Regions from separate parts of the Arthrobacter sp. 210 2 genome, predicted to be linked through region 2. Evidence: riboswitches for the same ligand, from Rfam matches in the RefSeq annotation. Region 2 holds a riboswitch; the other holds the start of a gene.

Region 1 (9,016 bases), on a different contig from region 2:
TGGAGCCCAGTACCGCCGTGCCCAGGAGCGAACCCACCTCGTAGCCCGTCTCGGAAATCGCTGCCGCCGCACCCGACTTCTCGGGCGGTGCAGCACCCAGGATGAGGTCGTTGGAAATGGTCTCGGCAGTGCCCACGCCCAGGGCCAGGATCAGGAGGGCCGCCAACAGGAGTGCCGGGCCGCCGCTGTGGTTGCCGAAGGTGACAAGGCTGTAGCCGGCGGCGCTGAAGGCCAGTCCTGTTCCCACCACGAATCCGGGCCGCACCCGCCGGACGAGCGGCACAACCACCAGGCCTGCCACTACCGTGGCCACCAGTGCCGGGATCATCGCAATCCCCGCAGAGGAGGGGGACATGCCCTCGAGGAGCTGCAGGTGCTGGGCCAGGAAGAGGATAAAGCCGTTGAACGAAAACAGGGCCAGGACGTTGGCCGCGATGGCCATGCTGAACACCCTGTTCCGGAACAGGGACATGTCCAGGAGCGGGTTGGCCAGCGTCAGCTGCCGGCGCACAAAGACGGCTGCCATCACCAGCCCGAACACCAAGCTGCCCAGGCCTGCCGGTCCCGGCCCCTCGGTGGCAATGTCCTTGATTCCGTAAACCACCGGAACCATGACCAGCAGGGAGAGCAGGATGCTGGGAACGTCCACCTTCCCCGGCGACGGGTCCTTCGATTCCGGAATGAACACAGGTCCGAAGGCCAGAAGGGGCAGCATGAGGGGAACGGCGACGAGGAAGACCGCGCCCCACCAGAACTGCTCCACCAGCCAGCCGCCGAAGATTGGTCCCAGGGCGGCGCCCCCTGAGAACCCTGCAGCCCAGATGGCGACGGCCAGCCGGCGGCGGTTGGGCTCCGGGAAGATGTTGCGGATCAGCGACAGCGTGGAGGGCATCAGCATGGCGCCGAAGAATCCCAGGGATGCGCGGCCGGCGATCAGCCACTCCGGGCTCGGTGCGAAGGCGGTGGCGGCGGACAGTGCGGCAAAGCCGATGCTGCCGGTGATCAGCAGCTTCCTGCGGCCGATGCGGTCGCCCAGGCTTCCCATGGACACCAGCAGTCCTGCAAGGACCAGCGGATACGCATCCACGATCCACAGGAGCTGGACTCCGGAGGGGTCCAGTGAGCCTGCGATGGCTGGCAGGGCAAACGTCAGCGCGGTGTTGTCCACCGCGACCAGCAGCACCGGGAACATCAGCAGGCCCAGGGCAAGCCAGTCACGCCACGGCGCCCGGGAAAGCGGACTGCCGGAAGCAGATGCAGAGGTCCTGGTGGTGCCAGCGGAAATGGTCATGCCATAACTGTACCGTCTGGACGGTATAGTTACGAACCGCTGGGTTTGAGGAATAATGCATGGAGGAAGGCATGATTAGAGGCATGCCCCGCAAGCCCGTAGCCCGCGACGCCGTACTTGACGCCTTTGAAACCCTTCTGATCGACGTGGGGGAGCGTGCAGCCACCCTTGACGCCGTCGCGGCGAAGGCCGGGGTTTCCAAGGGCGGCCTGCTCTACCACTTTCCAAACAAGGAAGCCCTGATCCAGGTGCTGCTGGACCGGCTGGACGAACTGGCCGGAGCCGACGCCGATGCCATGGCCAAGGCGGAGGAGGGGGCCGCGGCATACTTCATCAGGTCCTCCGTCTGGGCTGACACCCCGCTGGACCGGGCAATCGTCGCCGCGACCCGGCTCGCAGAAGTGGCGCACGAGGAAACGCGCCGCCGCTTCGCCGCCATCCAGCAGCGCTGGCTGGACGAGATCGCCGCCGATGTGGGCCCGGCACTGGCCAAAGCAGTGCTCTACATGGGGGACGGGCTCTACTTCAATGCCATGTTGGCCGTCGGCCCCGTGCCGGAAGGCGGAGCCGCCGCGGATGTGGACAATCTCCTTGCTGCCCTGGAGCGCCTGCGCAGGTAGGCCGTCATTTGCCCCAGGGGCTGCGGCGTAGGACAATTGGAGGCTGTGAAGGCCCTCACCGGCCGTTCTCAGCAATCCAAATGAATAGCCTTTGATCTGCGGCGGGAGAGTTCTGCCGAAAGTACAAGCAGGCGCCGTAGGAGCAAACCCTCCCCAGGAATCTCACAGGCCCATGTACCGCCGCGGCGAGGCACCTCTGGAAAGCAGCAGGCAGTCCGCCTGTGCCATCCCGGCTACGGGAGACCAAGGACTGTTGTGCTCACCGACGGTGCAAGCGGGGCCATGCGCAAGCACGGCAACGCGGAAACTCTCAGGTCCAATACAGAGCGGGGAGGAACCCGAATCGATGTGGCGTACCCTGCGCCACCTGAATTATGGAGTTCCTCGTGACCGTATCTCCGGCCTCCGCCTCCCTGGCCTCAGCTGCCACCTTCGTTGACCGTCATATTGGCGCACGGCGCCAGGCCGACGTCGACGCCATGTTGAAAGCCGTCGGCTTCGACACCGTGGACGCCCTGGTTGATACGGCGGTCCCCAAGGACATCCGTCAGGAAACCCCGCTGAAACTGTCCGCGGCCCTGAGCGAGGTGGAAGCGCTCGCCGAACTGCGCAAGCTGGCAGCCAAGAACAGGACGGCCGTGCAGATGATCGGCCAGGGCTACTTCGACACGGTGACCCCGCCCGTGATCCGCCGCAACATCCTGGAATCCCCGGCCTGGTACACGGCCTACACCCCGTACCAGCCTGAAATTTCGCAGGGCCGGCTTGAGGCGCTGCTGAACTTCCAAACCATGGTCCAGGACCTCGTTGGCCTGCCCATCGCCAACGCGTCCCTGCTCGATGAAGCCACCGCCGTGGCCGAAGCGGTACTCATGATGCGCCGCGCGAACAAGAACAAGGACGCCAGGGATGGCAAGACCGTCCTGGACGCGGACTGCCTGCCGCAGACCATCGCGATCGTCAAGGGCCGCGCTGAGGCGCTCGGCTTCGAGGTTGAAATTGCCGACCTGTCCGCGGGCCTGCCGGACGGTGCCATCAACGGCATCGTGCTGCAGCAGCCCGGCGTTTCGGGCCGCGTCTTCGACCACTCCGCCGTTATCGGTGAAGCCAAGGAACGCGGCGCGCTCGTGACCGTCGCGGCTGACCTCCTGGCGCTAACCCTGATCACCCCGCCGGGGGAGCAGGGCGCCGATATCGCCGTCGGCTCCGCCCAGCGTTTTGGCGTCCCGCTGTTCTTCGGCGGCCCGCACGCCGCGTACATGGCGGTCCAGAAGGGGCTCGAGCGCTCCATGCCCGGCCGCCTGGTGGGCGTGTCCAAGGACGACGCCGGTGTCCCCGCCTACCGCCTTGCGCTGCAGACCCGCGAACAGCACATCCGCCGCGAGAAGGCCACCTCCAACATTTGCACCGCGCAGGCCCTGCTGGCCATTGTTGCGTCGATGTACGCCGTTTACCACGGCCCCGAGGGGCTGAAGGCGATCGCCCAGACCGCCAACCGCCATGCCCGCACGCTGGCTGCTTCCCTGAAGGCTGCCGGGGCAGAGGTTCTGCACACCTCCTTCTTTGACACCGTCACCGTCCGCGTGCCCGGCAGGGCTGCCGAAATCGTTGCGGACGCCGAGGCCAAGGGCATCAACCTGCGGGGCATCGACGCCGACACCGTAGGCATCTCCGTTGATGAAACCACCACGACGGCGGTCGTCGCCGATGTCGTTTCCGTCTTCGGCGCCGAAGCGGTCGGATCTACCGGCAGTTTTGCGCTGGACCCCGCCGTCGAACGCTCCAGCGGCTACCTGCAGCACCCGGTGTTCAACACGCACCGCTCCGAGACCCAGCTGCTGCGGTACATCCGGAAGCTGTCCGACCGGGACCTGGCACTGGACCGCACCATGATCCCGCTGGGTTCGTGCACCATGAAGCTGAACGCCACGGCGGAGATGGAAGCGATTTCCTGGCCGGAGTTCGCCTCGACCCACCCGTTCGCCCCGGATTCGCAGACCGAGGGCTGGCGTGAACTGATTGCTGACCTCGAGGCGCAGCTGACCGAGATCACGGGCTATGATCAGGTGTCCATCCAGCCCAACGCCGGTTCCCAGGGTGAGTTGGCAGGGCTGCTGGCGATCCGCGGCTACCACCTGTCCCGTGGCGACGATCAGCGCAATGTCTGCCTGATCCCGGCCTCCGCGCACGGCACCAATGCTGCCTCCGCGGTCCTGGCCGGCATGAAGGTTGTGGTGGTGGCCACCGCCTCCGACGGAACCATCGACCACGCGGACCTGTACGCCAAGATCGACGCGCACAAGGACGCGCTTTCGGCGATCATGATCACGTACCCGTCCACGCACGGTGTGTACGACGCCGACGTCCGCGAGGTCTGCGACGCCATCCACGCAGCCGGCGGCCAGGTCTACATCGACGGCGCCAACCTCAACGCCCTGGTGGGGTTGGCCCAACCCGGCAAGTTCGGCGGCGACGTATCGCACCTGAACCTGCACAAGACCTTCTGCATCCCGCACGGCGGCGGTGGCCCCGGCGTCGGACCGGTGGCAGCAAAGGCACACCTGGCACCCTTCATGCCCGGTGACGCGGCGTCGTGGACCGAAGGCAACGACGTACCGATTTCCGCGTCCCGCTTCGGCTCCGCAGGCGTGCTGCCGATTTCGTGGGCATATGTGAAGCTGATGGGCGGCGAGGGCCTGACCGAGGCCACGAAGTCCGCGCTGCTGGCGGCCAACTACATCGCCTCCCGCCTCAACGAACACTTCCCCGTCCTCTACACCGGTGAAGGCGGACTTGTGGCGCACGAGTGCATCCTTGACCTCCGCGAGCTCACTGCAAAGACCGGCGTCACGGCCGAGGATGTGGCCAAGCGCCTCATCGACTTCGGCTTCCATGCCCCCACCCTCGCGTTCCCTGTCGCCGGCACCCTGATGGTGGAACCCACCGAGTCCGAGGACCTCGCCGAGATGGACCGCTTCATCGAAGCCATGATCACCATCCGGCACGAAATCGACCAGGTGGCGAACGGCGACTTCACCGTCGCCGACTCGCCGCTGCGCCGCGCACCGCACACGGCAGCCGCCGTCGTATCTTCCGACTGGGACCGCGCCTACCCGCGGGAACAGGCCGCCTTCCCGGTCCACCACCTCAAGCAGGACAAGTACTTCCCGCCTGTGGGCAGGATCGACGGCGCAGCCGGGGACCGAAACCTCATCTGCTCCTGCCCGCCGCTTGAAGACTTCGAGAACTAAGGACCAGCATGCCTGAGAAGTACACCGCTCTCTACGACGAGCACAAAAAACTGGGTGCATCCTTCACGGACTTCGGCGGCTGGCAGATGCCGCTTAAATACAGCTCAGAACTGGCCGAACACCACGCCGTCCGCAAGAGCGCGGGGCTGTTCGACCTGTCCCACATGGGTGAGGTCTGGGTGACCGGCCCCGATGCGGCCGCGTTCCTGGACTACGCCCTGGTGGGCAGGATCTCCGCCATGCCGGTGGGCAAAGCCAAGTACTCGCTGATCTGCAACGAGGACGGCGGCATCATCGACGACCTCATCACGTACCGGCGCCCGGCAGCACCGGACGGCACCGACGTGTTCCTGGTGGTCCCCAACGCCGGCAACGCAGCAGTGGTGGCCGCGGCGCTGGCCGAACGGGCCGCCGGCTTCGATGTCGAGGTCCGGGATGCGTCCGCAGCGACATCTTTGATCGCAGTCCAGGGCCCGAAAGCACAGGAGCTGCTGCTCCGGCTGGTGCCCGCCGCGAACCACAGCGCCGTCACGGAGCTGAAGTACTACGCCGCCGTGGAGGTGCCATTCCTGGTGGCCGGCACAGGGCAAGAACTCCTGCTGGCCCGCACCGGGTACACCGGCGAGGACGGGTTCGAGATTCTCGTGGCCAACGACGCCGCGGCCGCCCTCTGGCAGGCACTCATCGCCATCGCCGACGACGGCGAGCTCACGCCCGCCGGGCTGGCATGCCGGGACTTCCTGCGCCTTGAAGCCGGGATGCCGCTGTACGGCAACGAACTGTCCCTGCAGGGTGACCCGTTCGCCGCCGGCCTGGGTCCCGTCGTCGCACTCTCCAAGGAAGGCGACTTCGTGGGCAAGGCGGCCCTGGCAGCCAAGAAGGAAGCCGGCGCCGGCACCACCTCCGGCCGCCGCCTGGTAGGACTCAAGGGCCTGGGCCGCCGCGCCGGCCGCGCCCACTACCCGGTCCTCAAAGACGGTGTCACCGTCGGCGAGGTGACCTCCGGCCAGCCCTCACCCACCCTCGGCTACCCCGTCGCCATGGCCTACGTCGACGTCGAACACACCGCACCCGGCACGGCCCTGGACATCGACCTCCGCGGCAAGGCAGAGCCTTTCGAAGTCGTCGAACTGCCGTTCTACAAGCGCCAAAAGTAGCCCCGCGCGTCCTTGCCCGGTCCGGGCTGCCAGGCCGGACTTTTCACGCGTGCTGCTCCTTCGTCGCTTTGACGCACGCTTTCGAAAAGCCCGGCCAGCCAGCCCTCGGAGGCAGGTTCCCCACTGCATGGGCCCACGCCGTCAGGGTTCCCTGGCCGAGCTTGCGAGGTTAGGGAGACGGTGGGGAGCACGCTGCCGGAGGCCGCACCCGAAGGGGCCCCTGCACGTCACCTTGGGCTTTTGCATGGGTGCCTTGTTGGCGCTGGGTGAACCACTAAGTTCTGGGGATGGGCGGAGTCCTCTGCGGCCCTGGGTGGAGGACTGCCCAATTTTTTAGGAAGTGCCGCCTGCCGTTGGTTCATTCGTTCTTCCGGACCACCCGCCTCGACACGGATTGAGAATGTGCGGTTGGGCAGGGTGTTTGTTGCCTTGGAACTGTTGCGCTCTCAAAGGTGACCTGATGTGGGAGGGGCCGCGGTATCCGGCAGCATGCGTCAAAGCGACGAAGGAGCAGCATGCAGAGGATGCCGGGGCCACTCCACCCAACCCAGCCACCAAAGAGTTTCGCCAGAAAAATTACGTAAGGAAAAAGAGATGCCCAAAGTAGCCGCTGAACTCCAGTATTCCGACGAGCATGAGTGGGTGGCCCGGGAGGGTGGGAACCTTGTGGCTGTGGGGATTTCCGCCGTCGCGACGGATGCCCTCGGCGACATCGTGTACGTGGACCTGCCCGAGATTGGTTCCATGGTGACCGCGGGGGAGACCTGTGGCGAGGTGGAATCCACGAAGTCCGTCTCTGATCTGTACGCCCCGGTGTCCGGCGAAGTGGTGGAAACCAATCCGGCCGTCGTGGACGATCCTGCCCTGATCAACAACGATCCCTACGGCGCAGGCTGGCTCTTCAAAGTGGCCGCGGAGTCCGAAGGCCCGTTGCTGTCCGCGCAGGACTACGCGTCGAAAAACGGCGGCGACCTGGACGGCGCCGACGGGGTTGCAAGCGCGTAGCGTTGAACCGGAAGAACAGTCAGCTACCTCCTCGATCGCAGTGTTTTAGTAAGGATTTCCGTCATGGCTGTTGGTGTTTTTGATCTCTTTTCGATTGGGATCGGGCCTTCGAGTTCCCATACTGTGGGGCCGATGCGGGCTGCTGCTGTGTTTGCGGAGGAGTTGAAGGCTTCCGGGGTGCTGGCGGAGGTGGCGGGGTTGCGGGTGGATCTGTATGGGTCTTTGGCTGCGACCGGTCATGGGCACGGAACGATGACCGCGATTTTGTTGGGGTTGGAGGGGTTCCATCCGGAGCTGATCCTGCCTGATGAGGTGGAGGTCCGGCTGGCTGCGATAGCGGAGACCGGTGTGCTGCAGTTGGCCGGGGCGGTGGCGTTGCCGTACGGGGTGAAGGACATGGTGCTTCGGCCGTTGACTGTCCTGCCGCGGCACACGAACGGGATGACCTTCACCGTGACCGGTGCCGAGGGCACGGTGCTGCATTCGGCGACGTTCTTCTCGGTCGGTGGCGGGTTCATCGTGCGTGAGGGTGAGGAGGACGCGGCGCAGCAGGAGCTGGAGGAGTCGAAGAAGGAACTGCCGCTGCCGTTCCGCACCGCCGCCGAGCTCCTGGAGCACTGCCGGGAAACCGGTCTGGGCATCAGCGATGTCCTGCTGGTCAACGAGAAGGCCTCCCGTCCGGAGGAGGAGATCCGCGCCGGGCTGCTGCATATCTGGTCCGTGATGGAGGACTGCGTTCACACGTCGTTGAAGCGTGAGGGTGTGCTGCCGGGCGGGCTGAAGGTCCGCCGCCGGGCCCCGGACTGGTACGAGCGGCTGAAGAAGGAAAGCTCACGCCTGGAACCTGACACCCCGGACAGTGACGGGCAGGACCAGGACTTCCACGACCCGAAGTACTGGCAGGAGTGGGTGAACCTGATCGCCCTGGCCGTGAACGAGGAGAACGCCTCGGGCGGGCGGGTGGTGACCGCGCCGACCAACGGCGCGGCCGGGATCATCCCGGCGGTGCTGTTCTACGCGCTGCATTTCGCCCCGGGCATGGACAACGCCGGCCAGCAGGACCGAGACGACGTCGTGGTGAAGTTCCTGCTCGCCGCCGGTGCCGTCGGGGTGCTCTACAAGGAACAGGCATCGATCTCGGGGGCGGAGGTGGGCTGCCAGGGCGAGGTGGGCTCGGCGTCGTCGATGGCGGCCGCGGGCCTGGCCGAGGTGATGGGCGGGTCCCCGGCGCAGGTGGAAAACGCCGCGGAAATCGCGATGGAACACAACCTGGGCCTGACGTGTGATCCGATCGGCGGGCTGGTCCAGGTCCCGTGCATCGAACGGAACGCGATCGCCGCCGCGAAAGCGATCAACGCCGCGAAAATGGCGCTCTGGGGCGACGGCACCCACCGCGTCTCCCTCGACGAGGTCATCATCACCATGCGCGAAACCGGCAAGGACATGTCCTCCAAATACAAGGAAACCGCCATGGGCGGCCTCGCCGTCAACGTCGTCGAATGCTGATCCCAGGGGCCGCTGTCCGTTGTGGACGGAACCTTAATTGTGGGCGGCGGCCCACCAGTTCAGCGTGGTGGCGAACACCAGCCACGCCACGTACGGCAGCAGGAGCAGGCCGGCCGTCCTGCTGATGGGGCCGAACTGCAGGACGGTGAGGGTAACGGCGGCGATCAGGGCCAGGATGATGGCCAG
Region 2 (9,016 bases):
TGTCGGCAGAGGCGTCATCGACGGCGACATCGAAGTCCGCCGCCCGCTCCAGGAGCGCCCTGGCCACGACGGCGGCATTGCCCGCGTTGGGAACCACCAGGTACTGGTCCACGCCTTCCTCCGGCGAAGGGCGGCGGTAGGTGATGAGGTCGTCGATGATGCCGCCGTCGGCGTCGCAGATCAGTGAGTACTTCGCCTTGCCGACGGCAACCGCGGAGAGTTTTCCGGCCAGGGCGTAGTCCAGGAACGCTGCGGCGTCGGGACCGGTCACCCAGACTTCACCCATGTGGGACAGGTCGAACAACCCGGCAGCATTGCGGACCGCGTGGTGTTCCGCCAGCTCTGATGCGTACTTGAGCGGCATCTGCCAGCCACCGAAGTCCGTAAAGGAGGCGCCGGCTTTTTTGTGCTGCTCGAACAGGGCAGTGTATTTCTCGGTCATCAGGAATCCTTACTGTTGCCGGTGGTTGAGCCTGTCGAGATCCAGGTTTCGACAGGCTCAACCAACGGGCGAATTAGTTTTCGAAGTCTTCGAGCGGCGGGCAGGAGCAGATGAGGTTGCGGTCCCCGGCTGCGCCGTCGATGCGGCCGACGGGCGGGAAGTACTTGTCCTGCCGCAGTGCAGAGACAGGGAAGGCGGCCTGCTCGCGCGGGTAGGCGCGGTCCCAGTCAGAGCTGACGACGGCGGCTGCCGTGTGGGGTGCGTTGCGCAGCGGCGAGTTTTCCAGGGTGAAGTCCCCGGCGGCCACCTGATCGATTTCGGCGCGGATGGTGATCATCGCGTCGATGAAGCGGTCGATCTCGGCGAGGTCCTCGGACTCGGTGGGCTCCACCATCAGCGTCCCGGCCACCGGGAATGCGAGGGTGGGGGCGTGGAAGCCGAAATCGATGAGCCGCTTGGCCACGTCCTCGGCGGTGACACCCGTCTTCGCGGTCAGTTCGCGCAGGTCCAGGATGCACTCGTGCGCCACGAGCCCGCCCTCACCGGTGTACAGGACCGGGAAAAACTCGTTCAGCCGGGAAGCGACGTAGTTGGCCGCCAGGAGTGCGGCCTTCGTTGCCTCGGTCAGGCCCTCGCCGCCCATCAGCTTCACGTAGGCCCATGAAATGGGGAGGACACCGGCGGAGCCGTATCGTGACGCGCTGATGGCCACGCCGTGGCCCTCCTCATGCGCGGCTTTGTTGGCGTCGCCCGGCATGAAGGGTGCCAGGTGTGCCTTGGCAGCTACGGGTCCGACGCCGGGGCCGCCGCCGCCGTGCGGGATGCAGAAGGTCTTGTGCAGGTTCAGGTGGGACACGTCGCCGCCGAACTTGCCGGGTTGAGCCAAACCGACCAGGGCGTTGAGGTTTGCCCCGTCGACGTAGACCTGCCCGCCCGCGGCGTGGATGGCGTCGCAGACCTCGCGGACGTCGGCGTCGTACACACCGTGGGTGGAGGGGTAGGTGATCATGATGCAGGACAGGACGTCCCTGTTGGCCTCGATCTTCGCGGTCAGGTCCGCGTGGTCGATGGTTCCGTCGGCGGCGGTGGCCACCACAACAACCTTCATGCCGGCCAGGACCGCGGAGGCAGCGTTGGTGCCGTGCGCGGAGGCCGGGATCAGGCAGACGTTGCGCTGGTCGTCGCCGCGTGACAGGTGGTAGCCGCGGATCGCCAGCAGCCCTGCCAACTCACCCTGGGATCCGGCGTTGGGCTGGATGGACACCTGGTCGTAGCCGGTGATCTCGGTGAGGTCGGCTTCCAGGCCTTCAATCAGTTCGCGCCAGCCCTCGGTCTGCGAGTCGGGGGCGAAGGGGTGGATCGAGGCGAACTCCGGCCAGGAAATGGCTTCCATCTCCACGGTGGCGTTCAGCTTCATGGTGCACGAACCCAGCGGGATCATGGTGCGGTCCAGCGCGAGATCCCGGTCCGAAAGGCGGCGGATGTACCGCAGCAGCTGGGTCTCGGAGCGGTGGGTGTTGAACACCGGGTGCTGCAGGTAGCCCGAGGTGCGGAGCACCGTTTCGGGCAGCTCGTAGCCCTGTGCGTCCCCGATGGGACCGGCGCCAAAGGCGACGGCAACAGCGGAAAGTGTTGCCGCCGTCGTCGTCTCATCGATGGAAACACCCACAGTGTCTTCGTCGACGAAGCGCAGGTTGATGCCCCGGGCCTCAGCCGCGGTGATGGCCTTGCGGGCCTTGCCGGGGACACGGACGGTAAGGGTGTCGAAGAAGGAGTCGCTGACGAGCTCCCGGCCCACCTTGGCGAGGGCGGTGGCGAGCACCCGGGTGTTGTTGTGGACCCTCTCGGCGATGGCCTTCAACCCGTCCGGGCCGTGGTAAACGGCGTAGAAGGAGGACACGATGGCGAGCAGCGCCTGGGCGGTGCAGATGTTCGAGGTCGCCTTTTCCCGGCGGATGTGCTGCTCGCGGGTCTGCAGCGCGAGACGGTAGGCGGGGGCGCCTGCATTGTCCTTGGACACGCCGACGATGCGGCCCGGCAGGGTGCGTTCCATGCCGGTCCGGACGGCCATGTAGGCTGCGTGCGGGCCGCCGAAGAACAGCGGAACGCCAAAGCGCTGGGTGGAGCCGACGGCGATGTCGGCGCCCTGCTCGCCTGGAGGGGTGATCAGGGTGAGGGCGAGGAGGTCGGCAGCGACGGTGACGAGGGAGCCGCGTTCCTTGGCTTCAGCGATGACCGCCGACTGGTCCCACACCCGGCCCGAGACGCCGGGCTGCTGCAGCACGATGCCGTTGATGGCGCCGTCGGGCAGTCCGTTGGACAGGTCGGCGACCTCCACCTCGAAACCGAGCGCCTCGGCGCGGCCCTGGACGATGGCAATGGTCTGGGGAAGGCAATCGGCATCCAGGACGGTCTTGCCGTCCTTGGCGTCCTTATTCTTATTGGCCCGGCGCATCAGCAGCACGGCCTCTGCCACGGCGGTGGCTTCGTCCAACAGCGAGGCGTTGGCGACCGGAAGCGCGGTCAGGTCCTGGACCATGGTCTGGAAGTTCAGCAGCGCCTCAAGCCGGCCCTGGGAAATTTCAGGCTGGTAGGGGGTGTAGGCCGTGTACCAGGCCGGCGCTTCCAGGACGTTGCGGCGGATGACGGCCGGGGTGATGGTGTCGTAGTAGCCCTGGCCGATCATCTGGACCGCGGTCTTGTTTTTGGCGGCGATCCGGCGCAGCTCGGCCAGGACCTCAACCTCGCTCATGGCGGCTGCCAGCCGGAGGGCCTTGTCCTGGCGGATCGAGGCAGGGACGGCAACGTCCACGAGACCGTCCACGCTGTCGTAGCCCACGGCTTTGAGCATCGCGTCGACGTCGGCCTGGCGGCGCGCGCCGATGTGCCGGTCGGCAAAAGTCGATGGAAGGGATTGAATCGTCATGAGGAACTCCAGGTCTGGCCGGCCACGGGTGGCGCGGCATGGTTTGGGTTCCTCCCCGCTCTGTATTGGACCTGAGAGATTCCGGTGGAGCCTGTTTGTGGCAGGGCCCCCCTTGCACCGTCGGTGAGTCCGGGACCCCTCGTCAAAGGGATATAGCCGGGCTGCTTTCCAGAGTCGCCTCGCCGTGACGGTACATGGGCCTGAGAGATTCCTGGGGAGGATTTGCTCCTACGGCGCCTGCCCGGTGTTGCTCCGGGAGGACTCTCCCGTCACAGCTCGAAAGGCTTATTCAAATGTGGGTGATTCGGCTCACAAGGTACAGGCTGAAGGGCTTCGAAAGCAAATCCGTCCAGTCATGACGGCCGGGAGCAGTCGGTTCGCTACGTTGTTGCGGGCAGGGGTTTGACAATCGTTCGTGACCGGAACCACACTGAACCCGTGATCGGCGTCCCCTGCCGGACTGGCTCAACCTACTCTGGGCAGTCCGTGCCGGGATGGGGCTGGAAATGCTCCGCAACTGATCACGACTTCTAACTTAAAATGCCTTTGACCTGCGGCGGGAGAGTCCTGCCCGGTACATTCAGCAGGCGCCGTAGGAGCAAACCCTCCCCAGGAAACTCTCAGGCCCCCGTACCGCCGCGGAAAGGCAACTCTGGAAAGCAGCCAGGCAGGTCCTGGCTCACCGACGGTGCAAGCACGCCTTGATGGCTGCGGAAACTCTCAGGTCCTGTACAGAGCGGGGAGGAACCGAATCTTTGCGGCACCTGACGGTGCTGCTTGAACGATGGAGTTCCTCATGACGATTCATCCCCCGACGTCCCCCAGCGGCCAACCACACCCAGGCAAAGCCCAACACAGCGAACCGCCACACCTTGAGCGGCAGCTCAGCAACAGGCATATCCAGCTCATCGCCATCGGCGGCGCCATTGGCACCGGCCTTTTTATGGGCTCAGGCAAAACCATCTCCGCCGCCGGACCGTCCGTGATCTTCGTGTACATGATCATCGGGTTCATGCTGTTCTTCGTCATGCGGGCCATGGGCGAACTGCTCCTGAGCAACCTGAACTACAAGTCCTTCAGCGATTTCGCGGCCGACCTCCTGGGGCCCTGGGCCGGGTTCTTCACGGGATGGACCTACTGGTTCTGCTGGGTGATCACCGGCATTGCCGACGTCATCGCCATCGCCGGGTACTCCCGGGAACTCTGGCCCTCACTGCCGCTGTGGATCCCCGGGCTGGCCACGGTCGCCATTCTCCTGCTGCTCAACCTCGCCACCGTGAAGGCGTTCGGTGAAACGGAATTCTGGTTCGCCCTCATCAAGATCATCGCCATCGCAGCGCTGATCATCGTGGGCCTGTTCATGATCTTCACGGGGTTCCAGAGCGACGCAGGAGCCGCCGGGTTCAGCAACCTGTGGAGCCACGGCGGTTTCTTCCCCAACGAATTCATGGGTTTCGTGGCCGGCTTCCAGATCGCCGTTTTCGCCTTCGTGGGCATCGAGCTTGTTGGCACAACGGCCGCCGAGGCCAAGAATCCTGAACGGAACCTGCCAAAGGCCATCAACGCCATCCCCATCCGGGTGCTGCTCTTCTACGTCGGCGCCCTGATCATCCTGATGTCCGTTACCCCTTGGACCCAGTTCGCGGCCGGCCATAGCCCATTCATCGGAATGTTCTCCCTGGCCGGGCTTGGAGCCGCAGCCACCGTCGTCAACCTGGTAGTCCTGAGCTCCGCCATGTCCTCCGCCAACTCGGGCATCTACTCCACGTCCCGGATGGTCTTTGGCCTGGCCCAGGAAGGCGACGCTCCCGGAATCTTCAGCCGCCTCTCCGCGAGGAAAGTACCCAGCAACGCGCTGTTCCTGTCCTGCGTGCTGCTGCTCTCCGGCGTCGTCCTGATGTATGCCGGCCAGGACGTGGGCAAGGCCTTCGAGATGGTCACCACCGTGTCCGCCGTCTGCTTCATCTTCGTCTGGTCCATCATCCTTGCCAGCTATCTCGCCTTCCGGCGCCGCCGCCCGCACCTGCACTCGGCGTCCGCGTTCAAAATGCCCGGCGGCATCCCCGTGGTGTGGCTGATCTTCGCCTTCTTCGCCTTCGTCCTTTGGGCCCTCACCACCCAGCCCGACACCCTTGCCGCGCTGCTGGTCACCCCCGCATGGTTCCTTGTGCTGGGCGTTGCGTGGGCCATCCTGCGGCGCCGGCCGGCACACCTCGCCCGCTTCGCCGTCTTTCAGGCCGAGCTCCGGGCCGATGAGGCTGCAGCGGGCCGCAGCAAGGGGACAGCGAATGACAGGACTCCCCAGAAAGAGCAGGCGCCGAAGTGATCGGCACCGAACTGACGGGTGCGGCAAGCGAGCGGGTCATCCGGTCCGGCTCCAACCCGCATACGCGGGCGTCCCGGGAAGCCAGGAGCCTTCCCACCCGGCTGGAGATCATCCCGACGGAGGGCATCACCGCCGGCGTCCGGGCCCACGTTCCTCCGGGCTCCACCATCACCGTGACGTGCCTGCCGCACCATGGCATCGCGCGGACCATGCAGACGGCGCTGCAGCTGGCCGGTATGGGATACAGCGTGGTCCCGCACCTTGCTGCCCGGAGCATCGGGAGCCGCGGGCAGCTGGAAAACGCGCTGCGGGACTGCCGGGATGCAGGGATCACGGAGGTGTTCGCCATCGGCGGTGATGCTGCGGAAGCTGCGGGCCCATACAGCAACTCCCTTCAACTGCTGGAGGACATCATGGAGCTTTCGGACGGGGACATCTCGGCGGGAGTGGCGGGCTACCCGGAAGGGCACCCGCATCACGGAGAGCTCCACATGCTCGACGCCCTGCTGGAAAAGCAACACCTGGCATCCGGCGTCACCACCCAAATGTGCTTTTCCGTTCCCCGGATCAGCTGGTACGCGGAAACCCTCCGGCGCGAAGGTGTCCAGCTGCCCATCTGGGCGGGGGTGCCCGGCGCCGTCCCCCGTGCCAAGCTCATTGCGCTCGCGGCAAAGATCGGCGTCGGTCCGTCCCTGAAGTTCCTCACCCGGCAGGGGCAGCTCGGCCGCCGTCTGCTCAGCGGCAGCAGCTACTCGCCCCGGCCGATCCTGGACCAGCTCCGCGATGTTCCGGAGATTGCAGGCGTGCACCTGTACACCTTCAACAGCCTGGTCCATGGAAACCCCCAGGCCACGTCATAGAAGTTAAGCATGCTTAGTGTTGATCCACTTAGGATGGAGAAGCACGGCAGCCCACCGCTGCAGGTCGATTTGAATGAAGGTGACCATGGCCAGGAGCAGCAATCCCGCAGTACGAATCGCACAGGAAACCGCCCACAACGCGGTGTTCGACGCCGACGGCAAGCCCAAGCCGGGCGTCCACAACATGCTCCTGAAGGCGGTGGAAATTCAGCGTCCACTGGTGGTGGCCTACATCCGCCGGCTGCAAAAGAAGCATCCCCGCGCCACGGCGGCGCAGCTGGCGGACATCCTGGAACGTGACTACCTCCGTGCCGTCACCGGCGGGGGTGCAGTGGTGGGCGCTACCGCCGTCGTTCCCGGGGTGGGAACGGTGGCGTCGCTGGGACTGTCCGCTGCCGCCACCGTGGGGTTCCTGGAAGCAACAGCCCTGTACGCGACGTCCCTGGCGGAGCTGCACGGCATCCGCCTCACCAACCCCGAGAAGGCCAGCACCATGGTCATGGCCATCATGCTTGGCGAAGAGGGGACGGCGCTGCTGGGAACCCTGAGCGGCCAGGCCGCGGGCAGCGGAGTCAACGCCACCAGGGCCTGGGGCAGCATGCTCTCCAAGTCCATGCCCATGCCGGGATTCAGCAGCATCCGGAGCAGGATCCAGAAGGCTTTCCTCAAAAACCTCCTCAAGCGCCAGGGCACGGCACTGTTTGGCAGGGCCCTGCCGTTCGGCATCGGGGCTGTGGTGGGTGGAGCAGGTAACCTCATGATGGGCCGCGCGGTGGTGTCCAACGCCAAGGAAGCGTTCGGCCCCATGCCGGACACCATTCCCGGGGAGCTTAAGCCCACCGCTGCCGCTCCGGACAACCTGACGCTGGAAGGCAACACACTTGGATCTCAACGCTGACCTCGGCGAATCATTCGGCTCCTGGACGATGGGAGACGACGCCGCGATGTTCCAGCTGGTGACCAGCGCCAACGTGGCCTGCGGGTTCCACGCCGGGGACCCCATCACCATGCTGGACAGCTGCCGGGCAGCCTACGAGCTCGACGTGACGGTGGGTGCGCACGTCGGCTACCGCGACCTGCCCGGCTTCGGTCGGCGCTCCCTGGACACAAGCTTCGATGAGCTGTTCGGCGACGTGCTGTACCAGCTGGGTGCGCTCGACGGCGTTGCCCACGCCGTGGGTGCCTCCGTGGACTACGTGAAGCCCCACGGCGCGTTGTACAACCGGCTGGTCCACGACGCCGAGCAGGCCTCGGCTGTGGTTGCAGCGGTCAACGCGTACGATCCCGGGCTGCCCATCCTGGGACTGCCGGGCTCGGAACTGCTGAAGCAGGCACAGGAAGCCGGGCATCCGGTGTTCATCGAGGCCTTCGTGGACCGCGCCTACCGGGGCGACGGCACGCTGGTGCCGCGCTCGCAGGAAGGTGCCGTCCTGCACGACGTCGATGCGATCGTTGAGCGCGCAGTCCGCCTGGCAACCAAGGGCGAAGTGGTGGCCGTCGACGGAACAGTGGTGCAGGTCCGGCCGGACTCCCTGTGCATCCACGGCGACACCCCCGGTGCGGTGGAGATGGCCGCGGGTGTCCGGGCAGGACTCGAGGCAGCCGGCGTTGAGCTGGAGTCGTTCGCGTAGGCCGCCCTCCTCAAGCAACGCGGGGTCACTCCTGGCCCGCCGGAGGCCGTTTATTGGGCGTTGCCTGACCCCGCGTTGCCGTGCAGGAGCTGGCTCACCCGAAAATCAGGTGCGCCACCGTAAAGATCGCCAGCCCCGCCAGGGACCCCACAACCGTTCCGTTGATCCGGATGAACTGCAGGTCCTTGCCCACCTGCAGCTCAATCTTCTGCGAGGTTTCCTCCGCGTCCCAGCGGGCAACGGTATCCGTGATGACCCCGGCAATGTCGGACCTGTAGGTCCGCACCAGATAGCCGGCGGCGTCGCCGATCCAGGCGTTGACCTTGCCGGCCAGTTCGGGGTCGTTGACCAGCCTGGAGCCGAAGTCGCGGACGGCTGCCTTGAATTTGATGGTGAGGTCGCTGTCCGGATCCTCCACCGCTCCGAGCAGGGCGTTCTTCACCGTTCCCCACGTGCGCGACGCGAGTTCCCGGACCTCCGGGTCACCCAGGACCTGGGCCTTGATGTCCTCGGCGCGGGCGATCATCACAGGATCGTGCTGCAGGTCCTGGGCAAGGTCGTTCAGGTACTTGTCGATGGACTGCCGGACCTGGTGGTTCGGATCGGACTGCACGGCACGCACGAACTTGAGGAACTCGATGTAGACCTTGTCGCCCACCAGCCCGTCCACGAACTGCGGCACCCAGGTTGGCGAACGCTCCGAGACCAGCCGGCTGACCGTTTCGTGGTTTTCGCTGACCCAGTCGGCCGCGCGGTCCACCAGCAGGTCCACCAGCTTGTGGTGGTGCCCGTCGTGGAAAATCCGCTCCGCCATCCTGCCCACCGGAGGTC

What was found. A riboswitch is a leader RNA that binds a small molecule or an ion and turns the genes downstream of it on or off. The one in region 2 is predicted to bind glycine.
Region 1: another riboswitch for glycine. It lies ahead of gcvP (aminomethyl-transferring glycine dehydrogenase); the one in region 2 lies ahead of gcvP (aminomethyl-transferring glycine dehydrogenase).

The regions. Positions count from the first base shown of each region.
Region 1 covers NZ_JBNHIE010000011.1:157,486-166,501, reverse strand. Annotated here, with positions in the region: gene AC5RWA_RS18580 (MFS transporter) at 1-1,291, opposite strand, end outside; gene AC5RWA_RS18575 (TetR/AcrR family transcriptional regulator) at 1,375-1,911, shown strand; glycine riboswitch at 2,004-2,101, shown strand; gene gcvP (aminomethyl-transferring glycine dehydrogenase) at 2,286-5,162, shown strand; gene gcvT (glycine cleavage system aminomethyltransferase GcvT) at 5,171-6,319, shown strand; gene gcvH (glycine cleavage system protein GcvH) at 6,914-7,324, shown strand; gene AC5RWA_RS18555 (L-serine ammonia-lyase) at 7,388-8,830, shown strand; gene AC5RWA_RS18550 (TspO/MBR family protein) at 8,864-9,016, opposite strand, start outside.
Region 2 covers NZ_JBNHIE010000002.1:308,607-317,622, forward strand. Annotated here, with positions in the region: gene gcvT (glycine cleavage system aminomethyltransferase GcvT) at 1-442, opposite strand, end outside; gene gcvP (aminomethyl-transferring glycine dehydrogenase) at 516-3,368, opposite strand; glycine riboswitch at 3,547-3,647, opposite strand; glycine riboswitch at 3,916-4,014, shown strand; glycine riboswitch at 4,016-4,113, shown strand; gene cycA (D-serine/D-alanine/glycine transporter) at 4,165-5,694, shown strand; gene AC5RWA_RS05825 (methylenetetrahydrofolate reductase) at 5,691-6,554, shown strand; gene AC5RWA_RS05830 (hypothetical protein) at 6,640-7,452, shown strand; gene AC5RWA_RS05835 (LamB/YcsF family protein) at 7,436-8,185, shown strand; gene AC5RWA_RS05840 (DUF445 domain-containing protein) at 8,280-9,016, opposite strand, start outside.